Regions from separate parts of the Arthrobacter antioxidans genome, predicted to be linked through region 2. Evidence: riboswitches for the same ligand, from Rfam matches in the RefSeq annotation. Region 2 holds a riboswitch; each other region holds the start of a gene.
What was found. A riboswitch is a leader RNA that binds a small molecule or an ion and turns the genes downstream of it on or off. The one in region 2 is predicted to bind cyclic di-AMP.

Region 1 (9,506 bases), 1.7 Mb from region 2:
ACTCCCAGGCGTCCGGCCGGGGGGCCTTCCAGCGGGAGTCGTCCGGATCGAGCACGAGGAGCCCGACGGCGGCCGCGAGCTCGAGCAGCCATGCGGCGTCGCCGTCGCTGCACTGCACCGCTTCGCGGACGCGCCGCAGCTCGCGCACACCCACCCCGCCGGAGCGGAGGGTGGAGACGGGGGAACCGGCGACGACGGCGAGCAGGGACCCCACCTGCCGCAGGGTCTCCGCGATCGCGCCGAACGCCGCGTTGTCGCGCAGCGTGGCGCGCGTGGTCCGCGCAGCGGCGACCGGGGGCTCCAGATCGAGGGAGGCGAACACGGCGTGGCCACGGACCGCCCGTCCGACGCCGCGGGGGAGCTCGACGTGCAGGGCGTCCAGCGGTGCCAGCAGGCAGCGGTCCAGAAGCCACTGCACGGCGGGCGAGGCGCCGCCGTCGCCTCCGGTCGCCGTCGAACCGACCGGGGTGTCGCGGAGGCGTGCGAGCAGGGTCGGCGCGCCCTCGGGGGCGTCGGCCATGAGCCGGTCCCAGGCGTCCGGATCCGCAGTCACCCGGTCCAGCACCCGTGCCGCGGCGGCCGACGTCAGCGCTTCGTTCCCGGGGTCCGGGGCGAGGACCGCGGCGGCGCGGACGAGCGCCGGACCGAAACGCGGGATGGAGCGGGCGAGGGTCTTGAAGGAACGGCCGAGGCCCGCCGGGTAGGGTGCCACGGCGTCGGCCATCGCTCCGACGGGCAGGAAGCCCTCCGCCGCGGACCCGACGACGAGGGCACGCCGGGCGAGGTCGGCGAGGATCTCCTCGACCGCGTCGGTGTTCCCCTGCGACAGGGCGGCGGCGAGGGGGGCGGGCGGTACCGCGGCGCCGTCGTCCTCGGTGAGGACCACGAGGGCCTCGAGGACCTGGAGCTGGGGGCGCGTGACATTGTCCAGGGCCCGCTGCAGGCTCGTGCGCGAGGACGCGCGGGCCGCGAGCGCGGCGAAGTCCGGCACCGGCGGAAGGATGAGGTCGGGCCGGACGGTGAGGAGGCGGCGTACGTCGTCATCGCTCCGGAGGGCCAGCTGATCGGCCAGTGCTCGGATTGCGGACATCACCTCAAGATTACCCGGCGCCGCCGACACGGGTCCGTGGGCCGCTGTGCGTGCGCGGCGGCACCCGCCGTGCGGCGTGCGGTGCCCGCCGGGGTGGGCTCAGGAGTTCCGGCGGGAGAGGACGGACCCGATGAGCAGCGAGACCATCAGGAGGAAGGCGATCGGCAGGCAGAAGTAGCTGGCCAGGACGAAGCCGGGCCATACGATCCCCTGCAGGAAGGCCGTTGCGAGGATGGCCGCCAGGGATACGAGCCCGACACCGGCGAAGGCGACCGCGAGGACCATGACCAGGAAGCGGCCGCGTGACGGGCCCCCGGGTGCGCCGTCCGGCACCGCTGTATCGCCGGCGTTGCGGGAGGTGGGGTTCGTGGCCGATTCGTCAGGGATCATAGCCGTCCCAGACTACAAGAACCGCGCGAGGAGCCGCTCGCGACGCTATACCCTAGGAGGCACAGACTTCCCCGGCGGCAGCAGCGCGCCTGGGTGCCAGGCGGCCTGCGTGGACCGGGCCAGGGCCGCCGGTGACACCGCCCGGTACAGCCAAGAAGAGGTAGACGACGTGCCCATCGGCAAAGTGAAGTGGTTCGACGCGGACAAGGGATTCGGTTTCCTGGCCACGGACGACGGCAAGGAAGTGTTCCTGCACGCCTCGGCCCTGCCAGCGGGCGTGACCGAGGTCACGGTGGGCGCGAAGCTGGAGTTCGGGGTCGCCGACGGGCGTCGCGGCCCCCAGGCGCTCTCCGCGCGCATCCTCGAGCAGCCTCCCTCCGTGGCCAAGGCCAGCCGGAAGAGCGCCGATGACATGGCCGTCATCACGGAGGATCTCATCAAGCTCCTCGACGGCGTCTCCAACAACCTCCGCAAGGGGCGCTACCCGGAGAAGGCGCACGCGGCGAAGGTCGCAGCGGTGCTGCGGGCGGTCGCCGACGACCTCGACGCGTAAACTTCCATCATGATCCCGAGCAACCTGGACGCCGTCGACGGTGCTTCCTCGACCTACATCGACGCGACGCCCGTGGTCGCCGAGCCCGGCGCGCCCGCCGTCGTCGAGGCCACGCGCAAGCCCCGGGTGGCCCGCCGCATCCCGAAGACCGACTCCGTGCTCGAAGCCGCCGTGGAGCGTGCACGACAGGGCGTACTGGAGATCGCCCCCGAGTCCCAGGTGGGCCGGCACGTGTCGGCCACGATCGACGGAGAGCGCCTGGTCACCCACCGGTTCGAGGCCTTCGTGCCCGGCTACGGCGGATGGCAGTGGTACGCGAGCGTGGCCCGCGTGGCGCGGAGCAAGGACGTGACGGTCTGCGAAGTGGGGCTGCTGCCCTCCTCGGCCTCCCTGCTGGCGCCCGAGTGGCTGCCGTGGTCGGAGCGCGTGCGTCCCGAGGACTCGCCGCAGGACGAGGCGTCGCCGTCGGATGCCGCCGGAGACGCCGGGGCGACCGAGGCGGCTGATGCCGCCGATGCACCCGTCACCGCCGACGCGGCTGGTACCGCCGACGCACCCGTCACCGCCGACGCGGCTGATACCGCCGACGCACCCGTCACCGCCGACGCGGCTGGTACCGCCGACGCACCCGTGACCCCGGTGGCCGGCGAGGACGATCCGGAGACCTCCGCCGCGGAACAGCCCGACGCCGAGTGATCCACGCGGGGTGCCGGAGCGGACGGGGAGGGGCATGAGCACCTTCCGGTCCCTCGGCATCCACAACTACAGGCTCTGGTTCATCGGGGCGCTGATCTCCAACATCGGCACGTGGATGCAGCGGACCGCGCAGGACTGGCTGGTCTACGACATCCTGACCGAGCAGAACGCGTCGGCGCTGGGGATCGTCATGGCCCTGCAACTGGGGCCCCAACTCGTGATCGCGCCGTGGGCGGGCCTCATCGCGGACACCGTCGACCGGCGGAAGCTCCTCGTGACCACGCAGGTGGCGATGGCGCTGCTGGGCGTCGGCCTCGGACTGATGGTCCTCCTGGACGTCGCCGCCCTCTGGCATGTCTACGCCTTCGCCCTGGCGCTCGGCGTCGTCTCGGCCTTCGACGCCCCGGCCCGGCAGGCGTTCGTCTCGGACCTCGTACGCGACGAGTACCTCCCCAACGCCGTGGCGCTCAACAGCGCCTCCTTCAACGGGGCCCGCCTCGTGGGCCCCGCCATCGCCGGGCTGCTGACCGCGGGCGTGGGGCCGGGATGGGTGTTCATGATCAACGCCCTGACGTTCGGTGCGATGGTCTACGTGATGCTCGCAATGCGCAGTTCCGAACTGAACGCGCAACCGCGTCCGGCGCCGGGCAAGGGGCGCATCAGGGCGGGCTTCCGCTACGTGCGGGGCCGGCCGGACCTCATGATGGTGATGCTCGCGATCTTCATCGTCGGAACCTTCGGACTGAATTTCGCCGTGTTCATCGCCGCGATGGCGCGCACCGAGTTCGGCCAGGGCGCCGGGGTCTTCGGGGTGCTGTCCTCGGTGATGGCCGTGGGCTCCGTCGCGGGCGCACTGCTCTCCGCCCGGCGCGACAGGCCGCGCCTGCGGTTCATCTTCGGCGCCTCGGCGGCCTTCGGGATCGCGTGCGCGCTGGCCGCCCTGGCACCCACCCTGTGGCTCTTCGGGCTGGCGCTCGTGCCCGTGGGCCTGTTCGCGCTCACGCTGATGACCAGCGCCAACGCCTACGTGCAGACCACCACGGAACCGGCCATGCGCGGACGCGTCATGGCCCTGTACTTCGCCATCTTCCTCGGGGGGACGCCCCTCGGAGCGCCGGTGGTGGGGTGGGTCTCGGACATGTTCGGCCCGCGGTGGAGCCTCGGGGTCGCGGCGGCGTCGGGACTGGTCGCCGCCGGTGCGGGGATCTTCTGGGCATGGCGCTACCACGCCGTGCGGCTGCGCTACGACCGTTCGGCGCCCCGACGCCTGCGCATCGACCACGAGGCCGGCGCGTCCGATCCCACACCGTAGGCCGGTCCGCGGACAGGGCCTTCTGGGGCGGTCCGCGCGGACGGGGACCCGCCGCGGAGGTCGGAGCGGGCCGGGTCCCCGGACGAACCGACCTACAGGAGGTTCTCGACCACGTGGTCGATGCAGCCGATGAGGGCCGAGACGTCGTCGGGCTCGATCGCCACGAAGGTGGCGACGCGGAGCTGGTTGCGCCCCAGCTTCCGGTACGGCTCGACGTCGACGACGCCGTTGGCGCGCAGGATCGCGGCGATGCGGGCGGCGTCCACGGCGTCGTCGAAGTCCACCGTCACGATCACGTTCGAGCGGTCCTCGGGGCGTGCCACGTAGGGGCTCGCCACGGGGGAGGCCTCCGCCCAGCGGTACAGCCGTCCCGCCGAGTCCGCCGTCCGGGCCGCCGCGAAGGGCAGGCCGCCCTGCGCGTTGAGCCACCGCACCTGCGCCTCCAGCGTGACGAGGGTCGCCAATGACGGCGTGTTGTAGGTCTGGTCGAGGCGCGAGTTGTCGATGGCGGTCTGCAGGTTGAGGAAGTCCGGGACCCACCGGTCACCGGCGGCGATGCGCGCAGCGCGCTCCAGTGCGGCGGGGGAGAAGAGGCCGAGCCACAGGCCGCCGTCGGAGGCGAAGTTCTTCTGCGGCGCGAAGTAGTAGACGTCCGCCTGGGCGACGTCGACGTCGAGCCCGCCTGCTGCCGAGGTGGCATCGACGACGACGAGCGCGCCGTCGTCGGCGCCCTCGACGCGCCGGACGGGTGCCGCCACCCCGGTGGAGGTCTCGTTCTGCGGCCAGGCGTAGACGTCGACGCCCTCCTCCGCCGTCGCGTCCGGGCGGGTGCCCGGCTCGCTCGTGAGGATGCTGGAGGCGTCGAGGAACGGCGCCTTGTCGGTGGCGGACGCGAACTTGGAACCGAACTCGCCGAAGGAGAGGTGCTGGGCCTTCCGGTCGACGAGGCCGAAGGTGGCGACGTCCCAGAAGGCCGTCGAACCGCCGACGCCGAGGACCACCTCGTACCCGTCGGGGGCGGCGAAGAAGGTGCCGAGCCCATCGCGGATGCGCCCCACGAGGTCGCGGACCGGGGCCTGGCGGTGGGAGGTCCCGAGGAGGGACGTGCCGGCCGCGACGAGGGCGTCGATCTGGCCGCTCCTGACCTTCGACGGGCCCGCACCGAAGCGGCCGTCCGAGGGGAGGAGGTGTGCGGGAATGCGGGGCGACTCGCTCATGGGGGCTCCAGCTCTGGGACGGCAGGGGTTCAGACTTCATTCTGCCCCAGCGGTCGGTGGCCCTCCATTTGTTAACAACCCCCGGGGAAGTCGCCCCGGCCGCCCGGGGGTGGGATTGCCGGGCGCTTGATGCCATGCGTTAACCTTGGGAGGCGTGGGGCGGAGCCGGGCCGATGGCCGCACCCCTCACCGGCGTGAGGCAGTCCAGCCGCGCACCCGCACCGCACCAAGGAGCTGAACCGCATGACGGACCTCATCGACACCACCGAGATGTACCTGCGGACCATCCTTGAGCTCGAGGAAGAGAACATCGTCGCGCTCCGTGCGCGCATCGCCGAGCGGCTGCGCCATTCCGGCCCCACCGTGTCCCAGACCATCGGACGGATGGAACGCGACGGCCTCGTGGTCGTCTCGGGAGACAGGCACCTGGAGCTCACCGAGACCGGCCGCCGCCGCGCCACCGGCGTGATGAGGAAGCACCGTCTCGCGGAGCGCCTGCTGAGCGACGTGATCGGACTCGACTGGGCGTACGTGCACGACGAGGCGTGCCGCTGGGAGCACGTCATGAGCGAGCGCGTGGAGCGCCGGCTGTACGAGCTCCTCGGCAAGCCCTCGGACTCCCCCTACGGCAACCCGATCCCCGGGCTGGCGGCGATCGGCGGCGTGGAATCGGCGCTGTTCACCGACGGCGTGGTCACGCTGCTGTCCGCGATGGCCACCTACACCCCCGGCAGCAAGGTCACGCTCGCGCGCCTCGCCGAGCCCATCCAGGTGGACCCCGAGCTCCTCACGCAGCTCGACGAAGGCGGGCTACGCCCCGGCGCACGGCTCACCCTCGAATCGGTCGGGGGTTACGTCTCGGTGCGCGTCCCCGGCGTCGAGGGGGCCCTCGAACTGCCGCCCGAGGTCGCCTCGCATGTCTTCGTCTCCCTCGAGGACTGACCGCCTCCCAGGCTTTCGTCACCAGAAACACACCGTTCCGTGATCAGAATGTGACATATCTCGCGTTGTGTTGTAGCGTTCGATTTGTGCCGGACTCGCTCTAGATCCAGCACCCTCCTGCAAATCGCCTAGCTCTGCCATTGCCGGAGGTCCGTCCGCACCATCGCATGGCAGAGGCGGGGGAACCAATTCTGGGTTTCTGAGAAGAAATCCTTGGGGTTAAGTCGCTGTTCACGCAGCGGCCGGGTGACTCCCATCCGAATCCGACAGCTCACCTCGCAGGCGTTGGGAGAGGCAATCCAACGTGTCCACCAGCTCTTCGCCGGGCCGCCACCGCGCGCCCGGAAACATCAGTCCGCTGACCGCCCTGTCCGCCGCCGTCGCATCCAATGCCGGATCCGTCGGCCGCCAGGCCGCCGTCATCGTCGCAGCGTCAGGCCTGGTCCTCACCGCCGGCCTGCCGGCCCAGGGGTCCGTCGGCGCAGAGCGCGAGGTGCAGTCCTCCGCAGCCCTGGCCATCGAGCGGGTCGTGACGGCCGAGGTCACCGTGCCGTCCACCGCGACGGTGTCCTTCGACCGCGTCGCCGTCGAGGTGAAGACCGCCCCGAAGGCCGTCGAAGCATCCCCCGTGGTGGAGGCGCCGGTCGTCGAGGAAGCTCCCGCGGAGATCCCACCGGCAGCAGCCCCGGCCCCGGTCGCCGCGGTCGAGGCCGCTCCGGTCGTGGCAGCACCGGCCACCGCGCCCGTGGACGCAGCCCCCGCCGCCACAGCCCCCGCTCCGGTCATGGCAGCACCAGCCACCGCGCCCGCGGTCGTCGCCGCTGCCGCGGCTCCCGCGGCCCCGGCGCCCGCTCCCGCCCCGGCTCCCGCTCCCGCCCCGTCCTCCGGCGTCGCCGCCGGCCTGGTCGGGTCGGCGTACTCACAGATCGGCGTCGCCCAGGACTGCACCGCCATGGTCGAGAAGGCCCTGCGCTCGGTCGGTAAGTCCGTGGGCGACCTCGCTCCCGGTCAGTTCTTCCAGTTCGGCGCCGTCGTCGGATCACCCGCCCCCGGTGACCTCGTCATCACCGGCGGCCATGTCGCGATCTACGTCGGCAACGGCCAGGTCGTCAGCGGTGGCCTCAACGGCATGAACACCGGCCTGCACAACCTCTCAGACCTCCCCGGCGCCGGCTTCGTCCGCGTCCGCTAGAACCCCACACCTGGAGAACACCCTCATGTCATCACTCATGTCCTCACGCCCTGCCGCCCGCCACCGCGACGACGCCCGCAACGCCGCCGCCTTCTCCGTCCTCGCACGGACCGTGTCCACCAACGCCGGCGGCATGGGCCGCCAGGCCGCCGTCTTCGCCGCCGCATCCGGGCTCGTCCTGACCGGCGGGGTCGCTGCCAACGCCGCCGACCTCCAGCCCCAGCGCGACGTCGCAGCGTCGAAGCTCACCCTGCCCTCCGCCCGCGCGGCCGTCGTCGCCTCGGACAAGACCGTGGTGGCCTTCAACATGACCCCGGTCAAGGTGAAGGCCAAGCCGGTCGTCGTCGAGAAGGCTCCCGTCGTGGAAGCCCCCGTCGTCGAGGCTCCTGTCGTGGAAGCGCCCGTCGTCGAGGCTCCTGTCGTCGAGGCTCCCGTCGTGGAGGCCCCCGTGGTCGAGGCGCCCGTCGCGGAAGCACCTGCCACTGCCGCCGTCGCCGCTCCCGCGGTGGCGGCCCCGGTCGAGGCACCGGCCGCCCCGGCCGCCCCGGCGCCCGTCGCGGAGACACGCGCGGCAACGATCGTCCCGGCCTCGAGGCGCATACCAGCACCAGCACCCTCCTCGGGTAAGGCGGCGACGATCGCCGCCGCCGCGAAGGGCCAGCTCGGCGTCACGCAGGACTGCACGCGCCTGGCGAGCAACTCCCTCGCCGCCGCCGGGATCAACTTCCACGGCTGGCCGGCCGGCTACCTGTCCCTCGGCCGCACGGTGAGTGCCGGCGAGGCCATCCCCGGCGACCTGGTCTACTACGCCGACGGGGGCATGGGCATGGCCCACATCGCGGTGTACATCGGCGGCGGCCAGGCCATCCACGGCGGATTCAACGGCAACAGCACTGTCGTGGCCCCGGCCGAACTCGGCTCCGGCGGCGTGTACATCCGCGTGGGCGGCTGACCCGCACGGATGCGCGGACAGGAGGACCGGCATACGTGCCGGTCCTCCTGTCGTTGGTCCCGCGGTAGGAGCCGGCAGGAGCAGCAGCCCGCACGTCGTCGGTCCGGCGTTCCGCGGACGGGCGGGTGCGGCTTACCCTTGCAGTGTCCATCCGAAGCACTTCTCCCGATCCCGGGATGGCACCCGGTCGCGGGGGACAGGTCAGCAATGGGGCACGTCGAATGCGCACTCTCGTTCTGAATGCAGGATATGAACCGCTGGCGGTCGTCACCTTCCGCCGGGCGCTGGTCCTTGTGCTCACGGGGAAGGCGAGCGTCGTGGCGGAGGACGACGACCCCGTGGTCGGTCCTGCAGAAGTCTTCGGAAGGCCCTCGGTGATCCTGCTCAACAGATACGTGAAAGTGCCCTACCGCCAGGACTTCACGGCGACGAGGCGAGGGGTGCTGCGCCGGGACAACCACCAGTGCGCCTACTGCGGGAAGGCGGCGTCCACCATCGACCACGTGATGCCCAGGTCGCGGGGCGGCGGCGACACGTGGGAGAACCTCGTGGCCTGCTGCCTGCGATGCAACAACGCCAAGGGGAACAAGACGCTCGCCAGCCTCGGCTGGTCCCTGCGGGTGGTACCCCGCCCGCCCCGCGGCCCCCAGTGGCAGATCCGCGAACTGGAGAGGCCCGCGCCGCAGTGGAGCGAGTTCCTCGCGGAGACCGCCGCGTGAGGACAGGAGAGGCCCCCCGCCCGCCGTTCGACGCCGTGATCCTCGCCGGCGGGCGGTCCTCCCGGCTCGGCGGCGTCCCGAAGGCCGGGCTGGTCGTGGAGGGCGTGACCCTGCTCGAGCGGACGTGCGCCGCGCTCGCCGAGGCCCGGCAGATGGTGGTCGTGGGGCCCGAGGCCGACGGGTGGCGCGGGCTGCCGGGCGCGCCGTCCTTCGTACGGGAGGAGCCGGCCTTCGCCGGACCGGCGGCGGCGCTCGTGGCCGGACTACGGGCCGGGACGGGTGTCCGTGCGCCCTGGTGCGCCGTCGTCGCCTGCGACATGCCGCGCGTCGCCGAGCTCGTCGACGTGCTGCTCGCCGAGGCGGCCGGCGACGACGGCGCATCGCTCGTGGCCGTGGACGGGGGCCGCTCCCAGCCGCTCGCGGCGCTCTACCGGAGCGATGAT
Region 2 (9,506 bases):
TCCTCGAGGGCGCGGCCGAGGGACGCCACCTCCTCCTCGAGGCCGGCGACCTCCGCCCGCACGCGCCCGGCCTGCCGGTCGAGGTGGTCGGGATCGCGGCCCTGGTCCGGTTCCGTCGCCTGCCCGAGGAGGTGTCCGCGGTCCTCGGCGCGCGTGGCGAGGGCGGAGAGCTTCTCCCGGGCGCTCGAGAGCGCGTACCAGGCCTCGCGTGTCCGGTTGAGCGCGGGCACGGCTGCGGCGGCGGCCTGCTCGAGGTCCGCCTGCCGCTCCTGGCCGGCGCCGAGCAGCGTCCCGATCTCGTCGCGGCGGGCCTGCAGGGCGGCCTCGGCCGCGACGTCCCGCTCGAACCCTGCGCGCAGGGCCACGAGCTCGTCGGCGAGCAGGCGCGACCTCGCATCACGTACCGCGAACTGCACCTGCTGGGCGCGCCGGGCGACCTCCGCCTGCTTCCCGAGCGGGGTGAGCTGCCGGCGCAGCTCCCCCGTGAGGTCGGACAGCCGTGCGAGGTTCGTCTGCATCGCGTCGAGCTTCCGGACGGTCTTCTCGCGCCGGCGGCGGTGCTTGAGGATCCCGGCGGCCTCCTCGATGAAGCCGCGCCGTTCCTCGGGTGTGGCATGCAGCACCTTGTCCAGCTGCCCCTGGCCCACGATGACGTGCATCTCGCGGCCCAGCCCGGAGTCGGAGAGGAGTTCCTGGATGTCGAGGAGCCGGCAGCTCTTGCCGTTGATGGCGTACTCGGAGCCGCCGGCCCGGAAGAGCGTGCGGGCGATGGTCACCTCGGCGTACTCGATGGGCAGGGCGCCGTCGGCGTTGTCGATGGTGAGGGAGACGTGGGCCCGCCCGAGCGGCGCACGGCCGGTCGTCCCGGCGAAGATGACGTCCTCCATCCGGCCGCCGCGGAGCGTCTTGGCCCCCTGCTCGCCCATGACCCAGGCCAGCGCGTCGACGACGTTCGACTTGCCGGACCCGTTGGGGCCGACGACGGCGGTGACACCCGGCTCGAAGTCGAAGGTGGTTGCCGAGGCGAAAGACTTGAACCCTCGCACGGTTAGACTCTTCAGATGCACGGTGGCAGGCTCTCCAGATGGGGTAGGACCTCCCTAATCTACCGGAGGACACCGACGGTACCGGGCAGCGGGTCGCCAGGACGGTGGTCCCGGACGTTTCCGGAGTGACCGCCACTGCATTACCAAGTAGGCTTACGAAAGTTTCAGCAGTATCCAGAAGGCGTCCAGGCCGATCCACCCGTGGGTCCTTCCCGGCCACAGACCGGCGCTATCAGTTGACGAGGCAGGAAATTTGACCGGTAACGCGACCTTCCGACATGACAACACGGCCTTGCTCGCCGTCACGAGTGTGGAGGCGCCGGTAGTCGTCAGTTCCGCAGAGTTCGACGAACGGCTTGCTCCCAGCCTGAAGAGGCTGCGCCTCTCCAAGCGGCTCCTCGAGCGCGTGGCGGGCGTGACCGAACGCCGCTGGTGGTCGCCGGGCACCGACTTCGACGACGCCGCCATCGAGGCCGGCGCCAAGGCGATGGCTGAGGCGGGCATCGAGCCGGGCGAGGTGGGCCTCCTCATCAACACCTCGGTGACGCGGCGCAACCTCGAGCCGTCCGTCGCCGTGAAGATCCACCACTCCCTCGGCCTCCCCTCCTCGGCCCTGAACTTCGACCTGGCGAACGCCTGCCTCGGGTTCGTCAACGGCATGACCCTCGCCGCGAACATGATCGATTCGGGGCAGATCAAGTACGCCCTGATCGTCGCGGGCGAGGACGCCCAGAAGACCCAGGAAGCCACGTTCCGGCGGCTCAACCGGGAGGACTCGACGCGCCAGGACTTCCTCAGCGAGTTCGCGACCCTCACCCTCGGGTCCGGGGCGGCCGCCGCCGTCCTCGGCCCTGCGGATCTGCACCCGGGTTCGCACCGCCTCCTCGGCGGTGTCTCCCGCGCCGGAACCGAGCACCACGAACTCTGCGTCGGCGGGATCGACGGCATGTACACCGACACCAAGGGCCTGCTGGAAGGCGGCCTGGACCTCGTGGTCACCGCGTGGCACGAGGCGCAGGCGGACGGCTGGGCCTGGGACTCCATGGACCGCTACGTCACCCACCAGGTCTCCAACTCCTACACCAACGCGATCATCAAGGCCGTGGACCTCGAGCGCGAGCGGGTCCCCATCACCTTCCCGCACTGGGGCAACGTGGGTCCGGCGTCCCTGCCCATGACCCTCGCCCAGGAAGCCGACTCCCTGCGGTCCGGGGACCGCGTCCTGTGCCTCGGCGTCGGGTCCGGACTGAACACATCGATGATGGAGATTGCGTGGTAGCACTCCCCGGCGTCGACCCCTCCTGGTCGACGTACCTCGACGTGCCCTCCACCAGCGCGGCGGACCGCCCCGGCACCAGCCATCGCTGGCACTACCTCGACAACGGCGCCGACCTCGAGGACGGCGCTGTCCGGGGGACGCTGCTCTGCGTGCACGGCAACCCCACCTGGTCCTACCTCTGGCGGACCTACCTGGCCGCCGGCCGGGCCGCGGGCTGGCGCGTCATCGCCGTGGACCAGCTCGACATGGGCTACTCCGAGCGGACAGGCGTGTTCCGGCGGCTGGCCGACCGCATCACCGATCTCGAGGACTTCGTCGCCGCCGTCGGGCCGACCGGCCCCGTGGTCACCGTGGGGCACGACTGGGGCGGCGTCGTCAGCCTCGGCTACGCCCACCGGAACCGGGAGGACCTGGCCGGTGTCATCCTCACCAACACCGCCATCCACCAGGACCCGGACCGTCGTATTCCCGCGCCGCTCCGGCTCGCCCTCGCCCCGGGCGTCCACGGCCTCGGCACCCGGACCACCAGCGCGTTCCTCGACGTGACCCTGGCCCTCGCCCGGCCCGCCCTGTCCCCGGATGTGCGCCGTGCCTTCAGGGACCCGTACCGCACCGCCGCCGACCGGCAGGGCATCGCGCACTTCGTCTCGGACATCCCCGCGGATCCCTCGCACCCCAGCTACGAGGCCCTGACCGCGACGGCCGAGGGGATCAGGAGCCTCGAGGTCCCCGTGCTCATGATGTGGGGACCGCACGACCCGATCTTCTCGGACCCCTACCTGGAGGACCTCGCCCGGCGTCTCCCCCACGCGGACATCCACCGCTTCGAACGTGCGAGCCACCTCGTGCAGGAGGACGCCGACACGGCGTCGACGGCCATGCAGTGGCTGGCCGAACGGTCGGTGGGACACCCCGCACCCTCCAGCGACGTCCCGTCCCGCGAGGAAGGCGCCTCTGCTGGCGGGGCCCCGTACGTCCCGCTCGGCCAACGGCTCACCGACCTCGCCGCCGGACCGGACGCCGCACGGACCGCCGTCGCGCAGATGCAGCCCGCCGGCCCGCCGCGGACCCTGTCCTGGCGGGACCTCGCCGACGACGTCTCCGCCGTCGCCGCCGGCCTGACCGCGCTCGGTTACGGTCCCGGCAGCCGGGTCAGCCTCCTCGTCCCGCCCGGCGTGGACCTGACCGTGCTCATCTACGCCTGCCTGCGCATCGGCGCCGTGATCGTCGTCGCGGACGCCGGCCTCGGCGCGCGTGGCCTCAGCCGCGCCGTGAAGGGGTCCGCGCCCGACGTCGTCATCGGCATCGAGCGCGCCCTCGTCGCGGCCCGCGCCTTCGGGTGGCCCGGACGCCGGATCAGCGCCTCTCCCCTGCCCGCGGCCACGCGCCGGGCGCTGCGCGTGGAGGCCTCGCTCAACGACCTGCGCGCCGCACGGCCCGCGGCGTCCGTCGTGGAGGCGCCGCCCGCCGATGCCGACGCCGCCATCCTCTTCACCTCCGGCTCCACGGGACCGGCGAAGGGCGTCGTCTACACGCACCGGCAGCTCTCCGCCATGCGGGACGCCGTCGCGGCGACCCTGGGACTCGGCGAGGGGGCCTCGCTCGTCGCGGGCTTCGCCCCGTTCGCGCTGCTCGGACCGGCCCTCGGAGCGACGTCGGTCACGCCGGCCATGGATGTCACAGCCCCGCGGACGCTGACCGCGCAGGCACTGGCCGACGCCGCGGACGCGATCGACGCGACGGTCGTCTTCGCGTCACCGGCAGCCCTGCGCAACGTGCTCGCTACCGCCGGTGCGCTCACCGACGCGGGCAGGACGGCCCTCGGCCGGATCTCACTGCTGCTCTCGGCCGGGGCGCCGATCCCCGTCCCGCTCCTCGAAGCGGTACAGGACCTCGTGCCGTCCGCCACCCTGCACACGCCCTACGGCATGACGGAGTCCCTCCTCGTCGCGGACATCGACCTCGCGGGCATCCGACGCGCCGCGACTGCCGCGCGGGACGGTCTCGACGGCGCCGGCGGCGGGGTGTGCGTCGGCCTCCCGGTGCACGGCGCCCGCGTCGCCGTCAGCCCGCTCGACGCCGACGGCGCCGCGACGCGCGAGGCGACCACGGCGCCGGGGCGGACCGGCGAGATCCTCGTGGACGCCCTCCATGTCAAGGACCGCTACTTCCGGCTGTGGAGGACGCAGCACGAGTCCACCCAGACTCCCCCGTGGCACCGCACCGGCGACGTCGGCCATTTCGACGCCGACGGGCGCCTCTGGGTCGAGGGCCGGCTCGGCCACATCATCACGGCGGCCTCCGGCGTCCTGACGCCCGTCGCCCTCGAGCAGTCCCTGGAGACGATCGACGGCGTCCGGCTGGCGGCCCTCGTGGGCGTGGGCCCCGCGGGCACGCAGGCCGTGGTCGCGGTCCTCGAGACGGACGCCGCGGGGCGGCGCCCTGCCCTGGCCGATGCTCCGGTCGCGGAGGCGGCACGCTCCGCCGCGCTGGGGCACGGTGTCGACCTCGCCGCGGTCGTCGCCGTCCCCGCGCTCCCGGTGGACATCCGGCACAACGCCAAGATCGACCGCACGCGCATCGCGCAGTGGTGCGGCCGGTTCCTCTCCGGTGCCCGCGCGGGGTCCCTGTGACCGTCCTCGTCACCGGTGCCAGCGGGATGCTGGGGCGCACCGTCGCCGAGCACCTCGTCGCCGCCGGGGAGGACGTCCGGTGCCTGCAGCGGCGCCCCTCCGGGGTATCCGGTGCGCAGGACGTCCTCGGATCGATCACGGATGCCGCGGCCGTCGCCGCCGCGGTGCAGGACTGCCGCGCCGTGATCCACCTCGCGGCGAAGGTCTCCTTCACCGGGGTGCCCGCCGAGTTCGAGCGCACCAACGTGGACGGGACGCGGATCCTGCTGGACGCCGCCCGCGCGGCCGGGGTCACCGACGTCGTCCATGTGTCCTCGCCGTCCGTCGCGCACGACGGCTCGTCGCTGGTCGGGGCTCCCTCCGGTCCGGCGGACCCGGCACACGCCCGCGGCGACTACGCCCGTACCAAGGCCGCGGCCGAGGTGCTCGCCCTGGCCCGTTCGACGCCGTCGTTCCGCGTCGCCGCGATCCGGCCGCACATCGTGTGGGGTCCCGGCGACACCCAGCTGGTGGAACGCGTGATCGAGCGCGCCCGTCACGGTCGTCTTCCCCTGCTCGACGGCGGGACCGCCCTGATCGATACCACCTACGTGGACAATGCGGCGTCGGCCATCGTCGCGTGCCTGCGGCGGATGGACGCGGCACAGGGCCAGGCGCTGGTCGTCACCAACGGCGAGCCCCGCCCGATCGCCGAGCTGCTCGGCGGGATCTGCCGTGCCGGCGGGGTGGAGCCGCCCGCCCGGTCCGTGCCGGGAGTGCTTGCCCGCGGTGCCGGTTCCCTGATCGAGCGGGCCTGGCTCCGGCTCGGCAGGACGGACGAACCCCCCATGACCCGCTTCCTGGCGGAGCAGCTGTCGACCGCGCACTGGTTCGACCAGCGGCACACGCGCAGCGTGCTCGACTGGAGCCCGTCCGTGAGCATCGACGAAGGGCTCGAGCGCCTGGCGGCGTACTACCGCTGAGGCTCCGGCTTCCCTCGTTTTCTCGTGCGCCCGATGGTGCGCGCACACCCATACGCGTCAGGCACACCTATCTGCCCTGATTGCGCAGCTGTGGTGGGTCCTGCCGTCGACAACCCGCCACACGTGCACAACGAGCATGCTCCGGGCGCCGTCGACGCCTCCGGCTTGCCGTGGAACGCGGAAGGACGGGATGCGTGATGCATCCCGTCCTTCTGACCGTCCGACTGGTGTCGCCGACCATGGGCCGGCGGCTCAGTTAGCGGGTGTAGTAACCATCCACCGACATGGCGTTGACCGAGTGGACGAGGGTACCCTGCGAGGAGTTCAGGGCGCTGACCATCTGGCCGTCGCCGAGGTAGATCCCCACGTGGCTGCCGCCGTTCTGGCTCACCAGGTCACCCGGCTGGGGGTTGCTGGTGGGCGTCATGGCAGCGAACTGGGCCCAGGTGGTGCGGGGCAGGTCGATGCCGTTCTGGGCGTAGGCCCACTGCACGAAGGCCGAGCAGTCCCAGGCACCGAAGGCGGTTCCGCCGTACACGTAGCCCGATCCAACGCCCTGCATCGCCGTTCCGACGACGCCGCCGCCGGCCACCGGAGTGATCGACGCGGCGGACTGGAGGCTGACACCGGGGGTGGCTGCCGGAGCGGGGGCTGCGGCAGGCGCAGCGGGTGCTGCGGCCGGAGCGGGTGCTGCGGCGGGCAGTGCGACGATCGACGCCGACTGCGCGGAGTACTGCGCAGGAGCAGCCGAACCGCCGAGGGAGATCGACTGGCCGGGGTAGATGACCGAGGCGCTGCCGAGCCCGTTGGCTGCGAACAGCACGTCGACGCTCAGACCGTGCATCGCGGCGATGGAGCCGAGCGTGTCGCCGGCCTGGACGGTGTGGGTGCCCGCGGCAGCAGTGGAGACTGCTGCCGGCTGGGTGGCGACCTCGCCTGCGGCGTTCGCCGGGAGCGATGCGCCGAACATGATTCCGGAAGCAACGGCGACGACGGCGGCAGGCTTGCCGGCGACGGAGGCGCTTGCGGAGACGGCGCGTGATGCCGTGATGAAGGGGTTGATGCGCGTGGGGACGGCCCGGTGGCGCGCGTTATGGCTCTGCTTGGACATGTTGATGCCTTTCCCAATGCCTGCGAAGTTAGCTGTCGGGTTCGGATGGGACATCCGGACGCGCTTTCTGCAAACCACCGTCCCCAGTGCTGGTTTGCGCGTGTCTTTACCCCTAGGACCCGTGATCGAGTCCGCTAGTGGTTCCCCCGCCCCTGTCGAATGTGTAGTACGAACGGTCCGTCCTCATCGACAGGGTTAGGCAGTGTGAGGATGGGCGCCCATCCGTTGTGGATCGGACGCGAGACCAACCGTACCGGCTGCCGACGCCGGTTGTCACATTTAGATCACGAGGGGAAAATCACCTTTTTTTCCCTAACGTCTCAGAACCGTGCATTCCGTGGTCTGGGCTGGCAGTGCGGGCACAGGTAGGAGGACCTGTTCATGAAGGATTCGCGGCGCAACAGCGTGGTCCTGCCCTCGGAGGCGCACCGTCGGCAGGGCCGGCCCTCCCGCCCGTAGGCCTCCAGATCGCGGGCGAAATAGCCCGACGCACCGTTCACGTTGACGTACAGGGAGTCGAAGCTGGTGCCGCCGGCCGCCAGCGCCCGGTGCATCACCGAGGTGACGGCGTCGAGGATGCGCTGCGTGTCGGGTCGTCGCAGGGTGTCCGTGGGCCGCGCATAGTGGAATCTGGCCGCCCAGAGCGCCTCGTCGGCATAGATGTTGCCGATCCCCGAGACGAGCCCCTGGTCGAGGAGCGCGCGTTTGAGGCCCGTCCTGCGGCCGCGGAGACGCTCGTGGAAGGAGGCTGCGGAGAATCCGGGGTCGAGGGGATCGCGCGCGATGTGCGCCGCCTGGTGGGGTACGAGCGGGAGGTCGGAGATGCCGAGCCCGCCGGGCAGTCCGTCCGGCGTCGGCTCCAGGTCGGCCACGAACATGCCGCCGAAGATCCGCTGGTCGACGAATCGCAGCTCACCCGGCAGGGCGGCGCCCTCGTCGTCGACCGCCGGGGAGAGCGCGAGGCGGACCTTCAGGTGCTTCTCCAGGGGCGCGTCGGGGTCCTCGACCAGGAGCTGTCCGCTCATCCCGAGGTGTGCCATGAGGGCTACGTGGGGGCGACCACCGGGCCGGCCTGCGTCCTCGAGCGTCATCCAGAGGAACTTCCCCCGGCGCACCACGTCGCGCACACGGGCCCCCGCGAGGTTGCCGACGAAGTCCTCGACGCCGTCGACGTGCCGCCGGAGCGACCGGGGATCCAGGACCTCCACGGAGTCGATGACGCGTCCCGCCACCCAGCGCGCGAGGCCGCGACGGACGACCTCGACCTCGGGGAGTTCAGGCACTCAGGGTCCGTCGGGTGACGCGGGGGTGCCGGTGCTGTCGGCGTCGGCGGGACCGCCCGGCAGCAGTGGGTCCAGCGGCACCGCGAGGGTCTTCCACGAGGCGGCCGCAGCCGCCTGCTCGGCTTCCTTCTTCGAATTGCCGCACCCGGAGCCGTACTCCGTGCCACCGATCAGCAGGCGTGCCGTGAACGTCCGGGCGTGGTCCGGGCCCGTCCCGTCGACCCGGTAGTCGATGGTGCCGAGCCGCCGGGCAGCCGCCGTTTCCTGGATGCGGGTCTTCCAGTCGGTCCCCTCGCCGAGCACCGCCGCATCGAGCAGCAGCGGCCCGATCAGCCGCATGACCATGGCGCGCGCCGTCTCGATGCCGTGGCTGAGGTAGGCGGCCCCGATGACGGCCTCCATGGTGTCCGCCAGGATCGAGGCCTTGTCGCGTCCGTTCGTCAGCTTCTCCCCCTGGCCCAGCAGCACGTAGCTGCCGAGGTCCAGGGTGCGGGCCACCCCGGCCAGCGCCCTGGTGCTGACGACGGCGGAGCGCCTCTTGGCGAGGTCGCCCTCGGACAGATCCGGGTGGTCCCGGTACAGGGCATCGGTGACCGCCAGCCCGAGCACCGAGTCGCCGAGGAACTCCAGGCGCTCGTTCGTCGGGATCCCGCCCTTCTCATAGGCGTAGGAGCGGTGCGTCAGGGCAAGACGAAGCGTCCCGGTGTCGATATCGACACCGAGACGCTTCGTGAGGTCTTCCGTATTCTTCACAACTGCATCAGCTGATCCAGCAGCGGACGGCCACCGGCAGGCGCAAGGCCGGCCGGGAGCGCGGGTCCGTTGTTAGACGTCGGCTACCTTGCGGCCCTTGTATTCAAGGAACAGCGGGGTGCCGGCGGAATCGGTGACAACCTTGGCCTGGTGGGCGAGGCTGTAGGTGACGCGGCCGTTCTCGAGGGTCTTGACCAGCTTGGGGGCGGTTGCCTTCCACTGGGACCGGCGTGCGCGGGTATTCGCGCGGGACATTTTCCGTTTCGGGACAGCCACGGCTAACTCTCTTCCTTCTCGTCTGACTCTGACTTGGGTGCCGCGTCCTGCTCGGCGGCGGTGCCCGTCAGCCCGGCAAGGGCTGACCAGCGAGGATCCAAAACTTCATGGTGGTGGTCAGGATCATCGTTGAGCTGCGCTCCGCATTCGGAGCACAGGCCCT
Region 3 (9,506 bases), 1.9 Mb from region 2:
CTGGCTCCTCGGCGCCGTGGCCCTGGGCCTCATGGCCTACGGCGTCTTCATGGCGGTGCGGTCGAAGTACCAGCGCATGTAGGCGTCAGAGCCCGAGCGCCGGCGCCTCCATCGCGGGGCACGTGTCCATGACGACGTCGAGTCCCGCCTCCGCTGCGCGGCGGGCGGCGTCCTCGTCGATCACGCCGAGCTGCAGCCACACGGCCTTCGCGCCCACGGCGATCGCCTGGTCCACGACGGCGCCCACCCGGGACGAGTTCACGAAACAGTCGACGACGTCGATCGGACCGGGGATGTCCGCCAGCCGTGTGTAGCCCTGCCGGCCATGGACGTCGTCGCCCTTCAGGCTCACGGGGATGATCTCCATGCCCAGTCCGTCCTGCAGGAACCGCGACACCCCGACGGCGACGCGGCGCGGGTTGTCGGACAGGCCCACCACCGCCCACCGGCCGTGCTCGGTCAGGAGCCTTCTGATGACCTGCGGATCGTTCTGGTGCGCCACGGAGCCTCCCGGTGTGTCCTGCCATTGTTACAGCGTTTGTTACACGTCCCATTTTGCTCCGGCGGGACGCCGGGCGTTTCATAGGAGTGACCATCCCGAGCGGCTGAGAGACCTGGATCAGTGACGCCGCAGCAACCCTGGTCGTCCGCATCCCCCTGATGCCGGGCGATATCGAGGTCCGAGCCACGGGAACCACCGGACACGGTGGCGAAGGCTCGGTCCGTAGGGTGCTACCGCCAGGACCGATGGAGATACCATGACCGCAGTTCTGGCACCCGGCAGCACCCAGTCCCACCACAAACAGGCCCTCGGCGTCCGCTTCGCCGGGCTCGGGCGCAGTTTCGGTTCGTCCGCGAACCGCCGCACCGTCCTCCGGGATGTGACCGTGGACGTGGACCCCGGCGAGATCCTCGCCATCCTCGGCACGAGCGGCTGCGGCAAGTCCACCCTCCTGCGCGCCGCCGCCGGACTCGACATCCCCGACAACGGGCAGGTCCTGATCGACGGCACGCCGGTGACGGGCATCGACGAGCGGTGCGCCGTGGCCTTCCAGGAACCCCGGCTGCTGCCGTGGCACACCCTGCAGGCCAACGTGGCGATCGGACTCCCGAAGTCCTCCAGCGCCAGCGCGGGCAAGGCGAAGGTCCTCGAGCTGCTGAAGCTCGTGGGGCTGGATACCTTCGCGAAGCACCGCCCCCGCGAGGTCTCCGGCGGCATGGCCCAGCGGACGTCGCTCGCACGCGCCCTGGCCCGCAACCCCGGGGTCCTCCTGCTCGACGAACCCTTCGGCGCGCTCGACGCCCTCACCCGCATCAGGATGCAGGACCTCCTCCTGGACATCCACCGCGCGCAGCCCACCACGGTGCTGCTGGTCACGCACGACGTCGACGAGGCCCTCCAGCTCGCCGACCGCATCCTCGTGCTCGGCCGCGGGGACGATGACGGACCGGAGGGCTCCACCATCGCGGAACTCGTCGCCGTGCCCGGCGACCGCCCGCGCGACCGCAACTCCGCGGACCTCGGAGCACTCCGCAGCACCCTGCTGTCGATGCTCGGCGTCACCGGGCACTAGTCCCGCCGCCCCACCCCTCCCCCGCAGCGCCGTCGCACCGCGCTGCCACCGTGCCTGCTCACTGCCCCCACCCTCCACCGAAGGACCACCATGAACCGCAGCGCCCTCCTGCCGACCCTCGCCCTCGCCACCGCCCTCTCGCTCAGCCTCAGCGGCTGCCTGGCCGGAGAGAACGCCTCCGACACGCAGGCCGCCGACGGCGGAGCCACGGAGGGCGGGGAGCTCACCATCGACTTCGCCACCTACAACCCGCTGAGCCTCATCATCAAGGAGCAGGGCTGGCTCGAGGAGGAACTCGCCGAGCAGGACATCACCGTCAACTGGGTGCAGTCCGCGGGGTCGAACAAGGCCAACGAGGCTCTGCGCGCCGGGGCGATCGACGTCGGGTCCACCGCCGGGTCGGCGGCGCTGCTCGCCCGCTCCAACGGCTCCCCGATCAAGGCGATCGACATCTACTCGCAGCCCGAGTGGGCGGCGCTCGTCACGCTCCCCGACTCCGGGATCGCGAGCGTCGAGGACCTGCGGGGCAAGTCCATCGCAGCGACCCGCGGGACCGACCCCTACTTCTTCCTCCTGCAGGCGCTCGAGGCCGCGGGCGTGGACCAGTCCGAGGTCACGATCGAGAACCTGCAGCACGCCGACGGCCGTGCCGCCCTCGCCAGCGGCGCCGTGGACGCCTGGTCCGGCCTGGACCCGATCATGGCCGCCGCGGAGCAGGACGGCGCGGAGCTGTTCTTCCGTGACATCGACTTCAACACCTACGGCTTCCTCAACGCCACGGAGGACTTCCTCGAGGAGAAGCCGGACGTCGCCCAGACCGTGGTGGACGCCTACGAGAAGGCCCGGGAATGGGCGAAGGAGAACCCCGAGGAGACCGCCGCGATCCTCGCCGAGGTCGCCGCGATCGACCCGGCGATCGCCGAGTCGGTCATCATCGACCGCACGAACCTCGACGTCGACCCCGCCCCGGGCGACGCCCAGCGCAGCGTCCTGGAGAAGATCGGCCCCGTGTTCGTGGAGACCGGTGACGTGAAGTCCCAGGAGGAGATCGACGAAGCCCTCGACTCCCTGTTCGACGCCTCGCTCGTCGAGAGCGCCGATCCAGCGTCCATCGGCTCCGATTCATGAGCGCCGACCACGCGGCGCCGGTGAGCGCGCAGGGCCTGGTGGCGATCGGTGCGTCGGTGACCGGACCCGAGGCGCCGCGGAATGACGCGGGCCGGGGCCGGACGGCCCGCCGGGCCGGCGTCGTGCTGCTCGGGCTCATCGTCCCGGCGCTGATCCTGCTGGCCTGGCACGTCAGCACGGCGTCGGGCTTCTTCCGCCCGTCGCAGCTCCCCTCGCCGGCGTCGGTCCTGGCGGCAGCCGTGGACCTGGCGGAGCGCGGCCAGCTCGCCACGCACATCCTGATCTCCACCCAGCGCGTGGTCCTCGGCTTCGTCATCGGTTCCCTGCTCGGAGTGCTCGCCGGCGCCCTCCTGGGCCTGTCCCGCCTCGCGGACGTGCTGCTCACCCCCACCGTGGGGGCCCTGCGCGCCGTCCCGTCCCTCGCGTGGGTCCCGCTGCTGGTCCTGTGGATCGGCATCAACGAGGACTCGAAGGTCACGCTCATCAGCATCGGAGCCTTCTTCCCCGTCTTCACCACGCTCTACCTCGGCCTGCGGCACGTGGACCGCAACCTCGTGGAGGCCGCCCGGGCATTCGGCCTCAACGGCCTCCGCCTGCTGACCACGGTGCAGCTGCCCGCCGTCGTGCCCGCGCTGTTCTCGGGCCTCCGTCTGGCGCTCGCGCAGTCCTGGCTGTTCCTCGTGGCCGCCGAACTCATCGCCTCGTCCATGGGCCTGGGCTTCCTGCTCACGGACTCCCAGCAGACGGGCCGCGTGGACCGCATCATCCTCGCGATCATCCTGCTGGCCGTGATCGGCAAGACGACGGATGCGCTCCTCGGCATCGCGGAACGCTGGGCGGTGCGACGGTGGGCGTAGGCACCGGCACGGCAGGCACCGGTACGGACGCGGCCACCGCAGCCCAGGAGGAGGCCGGGCGCCTCGCCTTCTGGGCCGAACAGGCCGCACGGCTCGACTGGGACACGCCGTGGCACACCGTGCACTCCTTCGAGAAGGCGGAGCCGCAGGCGGACGGGACCCTCAGCATCCCGGCCATCGAGTGGTTCTCGGGCGGTACCCTGAACGTCGCCGCGAACTGCGTGGACCGGCATGTCCGGGCCGGGCGCGGCGACCGCGTGGCACTCCACTTCGAGGGCGAGCCCGGGGACCGCCGCACCGTCACCTACGCGGACCTGCAGGACGAGGTGTCGCGGGCCGCGAACGCGCTGCTGGCACTGGGCATCGGGACGGGCGACCGCGTGGTCGTCTACCTGCCGGTCCTCGTCGAGACGGTGGTCATCACGCTCGCCTGCGCGCGGATCGGCGCCGTGCACTCGCTGGTCTTCGGCGGGTTCTCGGCGGAGGCGCTCCGCTTCCGCGTCGAGGACACCGGTGCCAAGCTGCTGGTCACCACGGACGGCCAGTTCCGGCGGGGCGTCGCCGTGCCCGTGAAGGACAACGCCGACGCCGCGGTGGCCGGGGACAACAGCATCGAGCACGTCCTCGTGGTCCGCCGCACCGGCTCGGACATCAGCTGGACCGACGGCCGCGACGTGTGGTGGCACGACGTCGTCGACACCGCCTCACCGCACCACGAGCCGGAGGCGTTCGACGCCGAGACGCCGCTGTTCATCATGTACACGTCGGGGACCACGGGGAAGCCCAAGGGCCTCGTGCACACCTCGGGCGGGTACCTCACGCAGGCGTCCTGGAGTTTCGAGCACCTCTTCAGCAACCCCGATCCGGCGCTGCGCGGGCAGGACGTCCACTGGTGCACCGCCGACCTCGCCTGGGTCACCGCCCACACCTACGAGCTGTACGGTCCGCTCTCCAACGGGGCCACGCAGGTCCTCTACGAGGGCACACCCAACACGCCCCATCCGGGACGCCACCTCGAGGTCATCGAACGCTACGGCGTCACGAGCTACTACACCGCGCCCACGCTGGTGCGCTCGCTCATGGGCTGGTTCCCGGACGGCGTCCCGTGCTCCTACGACCTCTCGAGCATCCGCGTGCTCGGCACGGTCGGCGAGGCGGTCAACCCCGAGGCGTGGCGCTGGTTCCGCCGGAACCTCGGCCGCGACGAGGTGCCCGTCGTCGACACCTGGTGGCAGTCGGAGACCGGCGCCACCGTGCTCTCCCCCAGCCCCACCGATGCGGACTTCAAGCCGGGGTGCGCCGCCCGCGCGCTGCCCGGGGTCAGCACGCGCATCGTCGACGAGGAGGGCCGTCCCGTCCCGCCGGGCGTGCAGGGCCTGATCGTGGTGGACCGTCACGGCCCGGCCATGGCACGCACCGTCTGGGGCGACCCGCAGCGCTACCTCGACTCCTACTGGCGCACGTTCGCGGCGCAGGGCTGGTTCCTGGCCGGCGACGGCGCACGGTACGACGACGACGGCGACACCTGGATCCTGGGCCGCGTGGACGACGTCATCAACGTCTCGGGCCACCGGCTGTCCACGATCGAGATCGAATCGGCGCTCGTCGCCCACCCGCTCGTCACCGAGGCCGGCGCCTGCCCCGTGCCCGATCCCCTGACAGGTCATGCCATCGCGGCGTTCGTGGTGCTGGCCGCGGGCGCCGATCCGGAGACGGACGTCGCCTCGACGCTCCGCGCCCATGTCGCGACGGCCATCGGGCCGATCGCGCGGCCGTCCGCCGTCGTCGTCGTACCCGACGTGCCGAAGACGCGCTCCGGGAAGATCATGCGCCGCCTGCTGACGCAGCTCTACGAGGGCTCAGCGCTCGGGGACACCACCTCCCTGCAGAACGAAGGGTGCATCCCGGGGATCCAGGACGTACTGTCCCGCCGGTGATGCGCCCTGGGGCGACCCGGCGTTAAAGGAAGGAAGCGGCAGGGGCCCCGTCCAAGCGCCTGCCGCTTCCCGCGTGTGGTTCGTTCCGGTGTCAGCCAGCGACCCGGACGAAGGAGGCTCCCGGGAGGTCCGAGAGGGAGTGCTTCATGGTGAGGTTCGCGCCGTTCATGCCGCTGCTGATGACCTGGCCGCCGCCGGCGTAGATCGCGACGTGACCGCCGGTGATGACGAGGTCACCCGGAGCCGGGGTGCCCACGGTGGAGCCGAACCGGAAGAACTGCGAGGGCCCGAGATCGCCTACGGCGATGCCCGCGGCGCGCAGCGCCTTCTCGACCAGGATGGTGCAGTCCTGGACGGCACCGGCGGCGAGCTGTGACTGGGCGGAAGCCAGGAGGGTACCGCCGGCGCTGCCGGAGGTCGCGATCGGCGTGATGTCGGCGGAGGCCAGGTGCACGCCCGGGGCCGGAGCCGTGGACACGGCCGGAGCGGGGGCGACAGCAGCGGCCTGCTGGACCGGCGCCGCGGGAGCAGCCGCCACGAACGCCGCGGGCGCGGCGACGGGCACCGACACCGTCCGGGCCGGAGCCGCAGCGGCACCGCCGGTGGGGATGGTGATGGTGTCGCCGGGGAAGATGATCGATGCGACGGACAGGCCGTTCGCCGTGAGGACCGCGGTCAGGTCCACGCCATAGCGTGCCGAGACGGCGCCCAGGGTGTCACCCGCGACGACGGTGTGCGTCGTCGCTGCGGCACCGGCGGCCGGTGCTGCGACGGCCGCGGGGGCCGTCGTCGTGCCCTGCTCGGTGTACTCACCGGCGTGGGCGGTGCCCACGGCGCCGAGCGCGAGGCCCGAGGTGACGGCGGCGATCGCGACGGGGCGGCCTACGGCGGTGGCGTGAGCCTTGGCGGCGCGGGACAGGCCCTGCAGCGCGAGACTGCCGTCGACGTCGGCACGGTGGCGCGCTGAAGAAATGTTTCGTGACATGGTTCTATACCTCTCCCATGCCTGCGGGGTGAGCTGTCGGGTTCGGATGGGAGTCACCCGGCCGCGCACATCACCCGTGGGTGATGTGGTGCGGCTTAACCCCGAGGGCGCCTGCAGGGTCTCCTGCGCGCCCGGTGGAACTAGTGGTTCCCCCGTCCCTGCCTTTCGTGGTTGCGAACGAGTCCGGGACGACGGCAGGGCTCGGCAATCCGTCCAGGAGCGCCCCACGGTCGCGGAAGCACGTGCTGACCATACCTAACAGCAGTCACTTCTGTCACATTTGAATAACAGGAGGTGAAGTGCGCCTCAGCCGCGCAGCGCCCGCCAGCGACGGAGGGCGAAGACCGTCCCGGCTGCACTGAGCGAGAGCAGCACCGCCTGCTGGACGTAGAACCAGTCCGTGGCCGCCGTTCCGAGGCCGCCCAGGGCCACGAGGATGCTGCTGGCCAGCGTGAGCGTCAGCGCGGCGCCGACGTACCAGAGCGTCTGCCACAGCTTGCGGTCCTGCGCCCGGCTTGCCGATCTCCATTCCTCCATCCCTCCAGCCTAGGTCGCCGCAACCCCTGCCTCACACGGGGACACATGGTTTGGTTCTGCACCCGCCCGGTGTCAGACTCGATCCGACCATCCCGAGCGGCCGAGAGATCTGGCTCACTGACGCCGCAGCAACCCTGGCCTCCGCGTCCCCGCGCCGGCATGAGGGTGCTACTGCCAGAACGATGGAGGGAACCATGAGCATCGTCCCAGCCGCCTGCGGCACCCACCCCGACCTCCGACCCACCGTCGCAGTGTCCGAATCCAGCAAGGCAGGTGCCTGATGGCAGAACGTTCCTTCGGTTTCCGCACGCGCGCACTGCACGCGGGCGGCACGCCCGACGCCACCCACGGGGCCCGGGCGGTCCCGATCTACCAGACGACGTCCTTCGTGTTCAAGGACACCAACGACGCCGCCAACCTCTTCGCGCTGCAGAAGTACGGCAACATCTACTCGCGGATCGGCAACCCCACGGTCGCCGCGTTCGAGGAGCGCATCGCCTCCCTCGAGGGCGGGATCGGGGCGGTGGCGACGGCGTCGGGCATGAGCGCGGAGTTCATCACCTTCGCGGCGCTCTGCCAGGCCGGGGACCACATCGTCGCGGCCTCCCAGCTGTACGGCGGCACCGTCACCCAGCTCGACGTCACGCTGCGCCGGTTCGGGATCGAGACCACCTTCGTCCCCGGGACGGACCCCGCGGACTACGCGGCCGCCATCCGGGACAACACCAAGGCGGTCTACGCCGAGGTGATCGCGAACCCTTCCGGCGAGATCGCCGACCTCGCGGGCCTTGCGAAGGTCGCCCACGACGCCGGCGTCCCGTTCATCGTCGACTCCACGCTGAGCACGCCCTACCTGGTGCGCCCCATCGAGCACGGCGCGGACATCGTCATCCACTCGGCCACCAAGTTCATCGGCGGGCACGGCACCACGCTCGGTGGCGTGATCGTGGAGAGCGGCCGGTTCGACTGGGGCAACGGCAAGTTCCCCATGATGACCGAACCCGTGCCGTCCTACGGCAACATCCAGTGGTGGGCGAACTTCGGGGAGTACGGGTTCCTGACCAAGCTGCGCACCGAGCAGCTCCGCGACATCGGGCCCTCCCTCTCGCCGATGTCCGCCTTCCAGCTCCTGCAGGGGGTCGAGACCCTCGCGCAGCGCCTGGACGAACACCTCGAGAACGCCCTGGCCGTCGCCGAGTGGCTGCAGGCAGATCCGCGGGTGGAATACGTCAACTACGCCGGGCTCCCCACCCATGCGCATCATGAGCGGGCGAAGACCTACCTGCCGCAGGGCCCCGGCTCCGTGTTCAGCTTCGGCATCAGGGGCGGCCGCAGGGCGGGCCAGAAGTTCATCGAGTCGCTGCAGCTCGCCTCGCACCTCGCGAACGTGGGCGACTCCCGCACCCTCGTGATCCATCCGGGCTCGACGACGCACCAGCAGCTCTCGGCCGAGCAGCTCGCCGCGGCGGGCGTCCCCGAGGACCTCGTGCGCATCTCCGTGGGGCTGGAGGACCTCGAGGACATCCTCTGGGACCTGGACCAGGCCCTGGACATCGCGGTGAACGCCTCCGACGCCGGGTTCGAGGACCTGCCGCAGGAAGCGGCCGGGGAGAACGACGACGACGCGTCGGCGACACGGGCAGTGGGAGTGGGAGCATGAGCGGCAGCACCGGCAACACGACACCCGAACGGACCTGGGAGGGGCCGTCGGCGCCCGCACGGCTGAACCTACTGAGGAGCGCGCGGTCGGTGGCGATCGTCGGCGCGTCGGACAAGCCCTCGCGCGCGTCCTACTTCGTCGCGACCTACCTGCAGTCCTCCTCCCCCTACCGCCTGTACTTCGTGAACCCGGTGGCGAAGGAGATCCTCGGCCAGCCGGCCTACGCGTCGCTGAAGGACCTGCCCGAGGTGCCCGACGTCGTCGACGTGTTCCGCAAGCACGACGACCTGCCCTCGGTGCTGCAGGACGCGCTCGACGTCGGCGCGAGAACGCTCTGGCTGCAGCTGGGGTCCTGGCACGAGGACGTGGCGCGCGACGCCGAAGCCGCAGGCCTGGACGTGGTGATGGACCGCTGCATCAAGATCGAGCACGCACGCTTCCACGGCGGGCTCAACCTCGCCGGGTTCAACACCGGCGTCATCTCCTCCAAGCGGCAGCTCACCTCCTAGCGGAGGCCCGGCAGCCCGGCGGGATCATCCGACGCCGGGACGGGGCCGGGCACGAACGTCGCCTCCTCCGCGCCGGGCTCCCAGGGGTACAGCCGGTCGGGGTCCCCGGTGACGGGCGCGGACGGGACCTGCCCGGGACCGGCCGCGGGCGCGAGGAGCCACGCCCAGCCCTGCGGCGCGGGAACAGCCCGCCCGTCAGCGGACGGGCCGCTCCCCCGCGGGGCGGCAGCAGGACCGGCCGGAGCCCCCGGCGCGGCCTGCTTCAGCTGCCGGACCTCGGGACCCCGGCCGCCCGCCTTCGCGGTCCCGTTCCCGGGCA

Region 1: another riboswitch for cyclic di-AMP. It lies ahead of MWM45_RS02660 (NlpC/P60 family protein); the one in region 2 lies ahead of MWM45_RS10215 (C40 family peptidase).
Region 3: another riboswitch for cyclic di-AMP. It lies ahead of MWM45_RS01620 (C40 family peptidase); the one in region 2 lies ahead of MWM45_RS10215 (C40 family peptidase).

The regions. Positions count from the first base shown of each region.
Region 1 covers NZ_CP095501.1:546,187-555,692, forward strand. Annotated here, with positions in the region: gene MWM45_RS02625 (helicase-associated domain-containing protein) at 1-1,090, opposite strand, end outside; gene MWM45_RS02630 (hypothetical protein) at 1,190-1,480, opposite strand; gene MWM45_RS02635 (cold-shock protein) at 1,650-2,033, shown strand; gene MWM45_RS02640 (DUF3027 domain-containing protein) at 2,043-2,729, shown strand; gene MWM45_RS02645 (MFS transporter) at 2,764-4,041, shown strand; gene serC (phosphoserine transaminase) at 4,134-5,258, opposite strand; gene MWM45_RS02655 (iron-dependent transcriptional repressor DtxR) at 5,502-6,200, shown strand; cyclic di-AMP (ydaO/yuaA leader) riboswitch at 6,332-6,499, shown strand; gene MWM45_RS02660 (NlpC/P60 family protein) at 6,505-7,392, shown strand; gene MWM45_RS02665 (NlpC/P60 family protein) at 7,418-8,344, shown strand; gene MWM45_RS02670 (HNH endonuclease) at 8,566-9,063, shown strand; gene mobA (molybdenum cofactor guanylyltransferase) at 9,060-9,506, shown strand, end outside.
Region 2 covers NZ_CP095501.1:2,211,384-2,220,889, forward strand. Annotated here, with positions in the region: gene smc (chromosome segregation protein SMC) at 1-1,067, opposite strand, end outside; gene MWM45_RS10200 (3-oxoacyl-ACP synthase III) at 1,300-2,325, shown strand; gene MWM45_RS10205 (alpha/beta fold hydrolase) at 2,319-4,958, shown strand; gene MWM45_RS10210 (NAD-dependent epimerase/dehydratase family protein) at 4,955-5,920, shown strand; gene MWM45_RS10215 (C40 family peptidase) at 6,177-7,031, opposite strand; cyclic di-AMP (ydaO/yuaA leader) riboswitch at 7,035-7,242, opposite strand; gene mutM (bifunctional DNA-formamidopyrimidine glycosylase/DNA-(apurinic or apyrimidinic site) lyase) at 7,352-8,314, opposite strand; gene rnc (ribonuclease III) at 8,315-9,067, opposite strand; gene rpmF (50S ribosomal protein L32) at 9,140-9,343, opposite strand; gene MWM45_RS10235 (YceD family protein) at 9,346-9,506, opposite strand, start outside.
Region 3 covers NZ_CP095501.1:315,136-324,641, reverse strand. Annotated here, with positions in the region: gene MWM45_RS01650 (DUF1206 domain-containing protein) at 1-82, shown strand, start outside; gene MWM45_RS01645 (CoA-binding protein) at 86-502, opposite strand; gene MWM45_RS01640 (ABC transporter ATP-binding protein) at 759-1,574, shown strand; gene MWM45_RS01635 (aliphatic sulfonate ABC transporter substrate-binding protein) at 1,665-2,702, shown strand; gene MWM45_RS01630 (ABC transporter permease) at 2,699-3,559, shown strand; gene acs (acetate--CoA ligase) at 3,550-5,496, shown strand; gene MWM45_RS01620 (C40 family peptidase) at 5,588-6,481, opposite strand; cyclic di-AMP (ydaO/yuaA leader) riboswitch at 6,487-6,667, opposite strand; gene MWM45_RS01615 (hypothetical protein) at 6,788-7,018, opposite strand; SAM riboswitch class I at 7,103-7,207, shown strand; gene MWM45_RS01610 (O-acetylhomoserine aminocarboxypropyltransferase/cysteine synthase family protein) at 7,299-8,678, shown strand; gene MWM45_RS01605 (CoA-binding protein) at 8,675-9,187, shown strand; gene MWM45_RS01600 (hypothetical protein) at 9,184-9,506, opposite strand, start outside.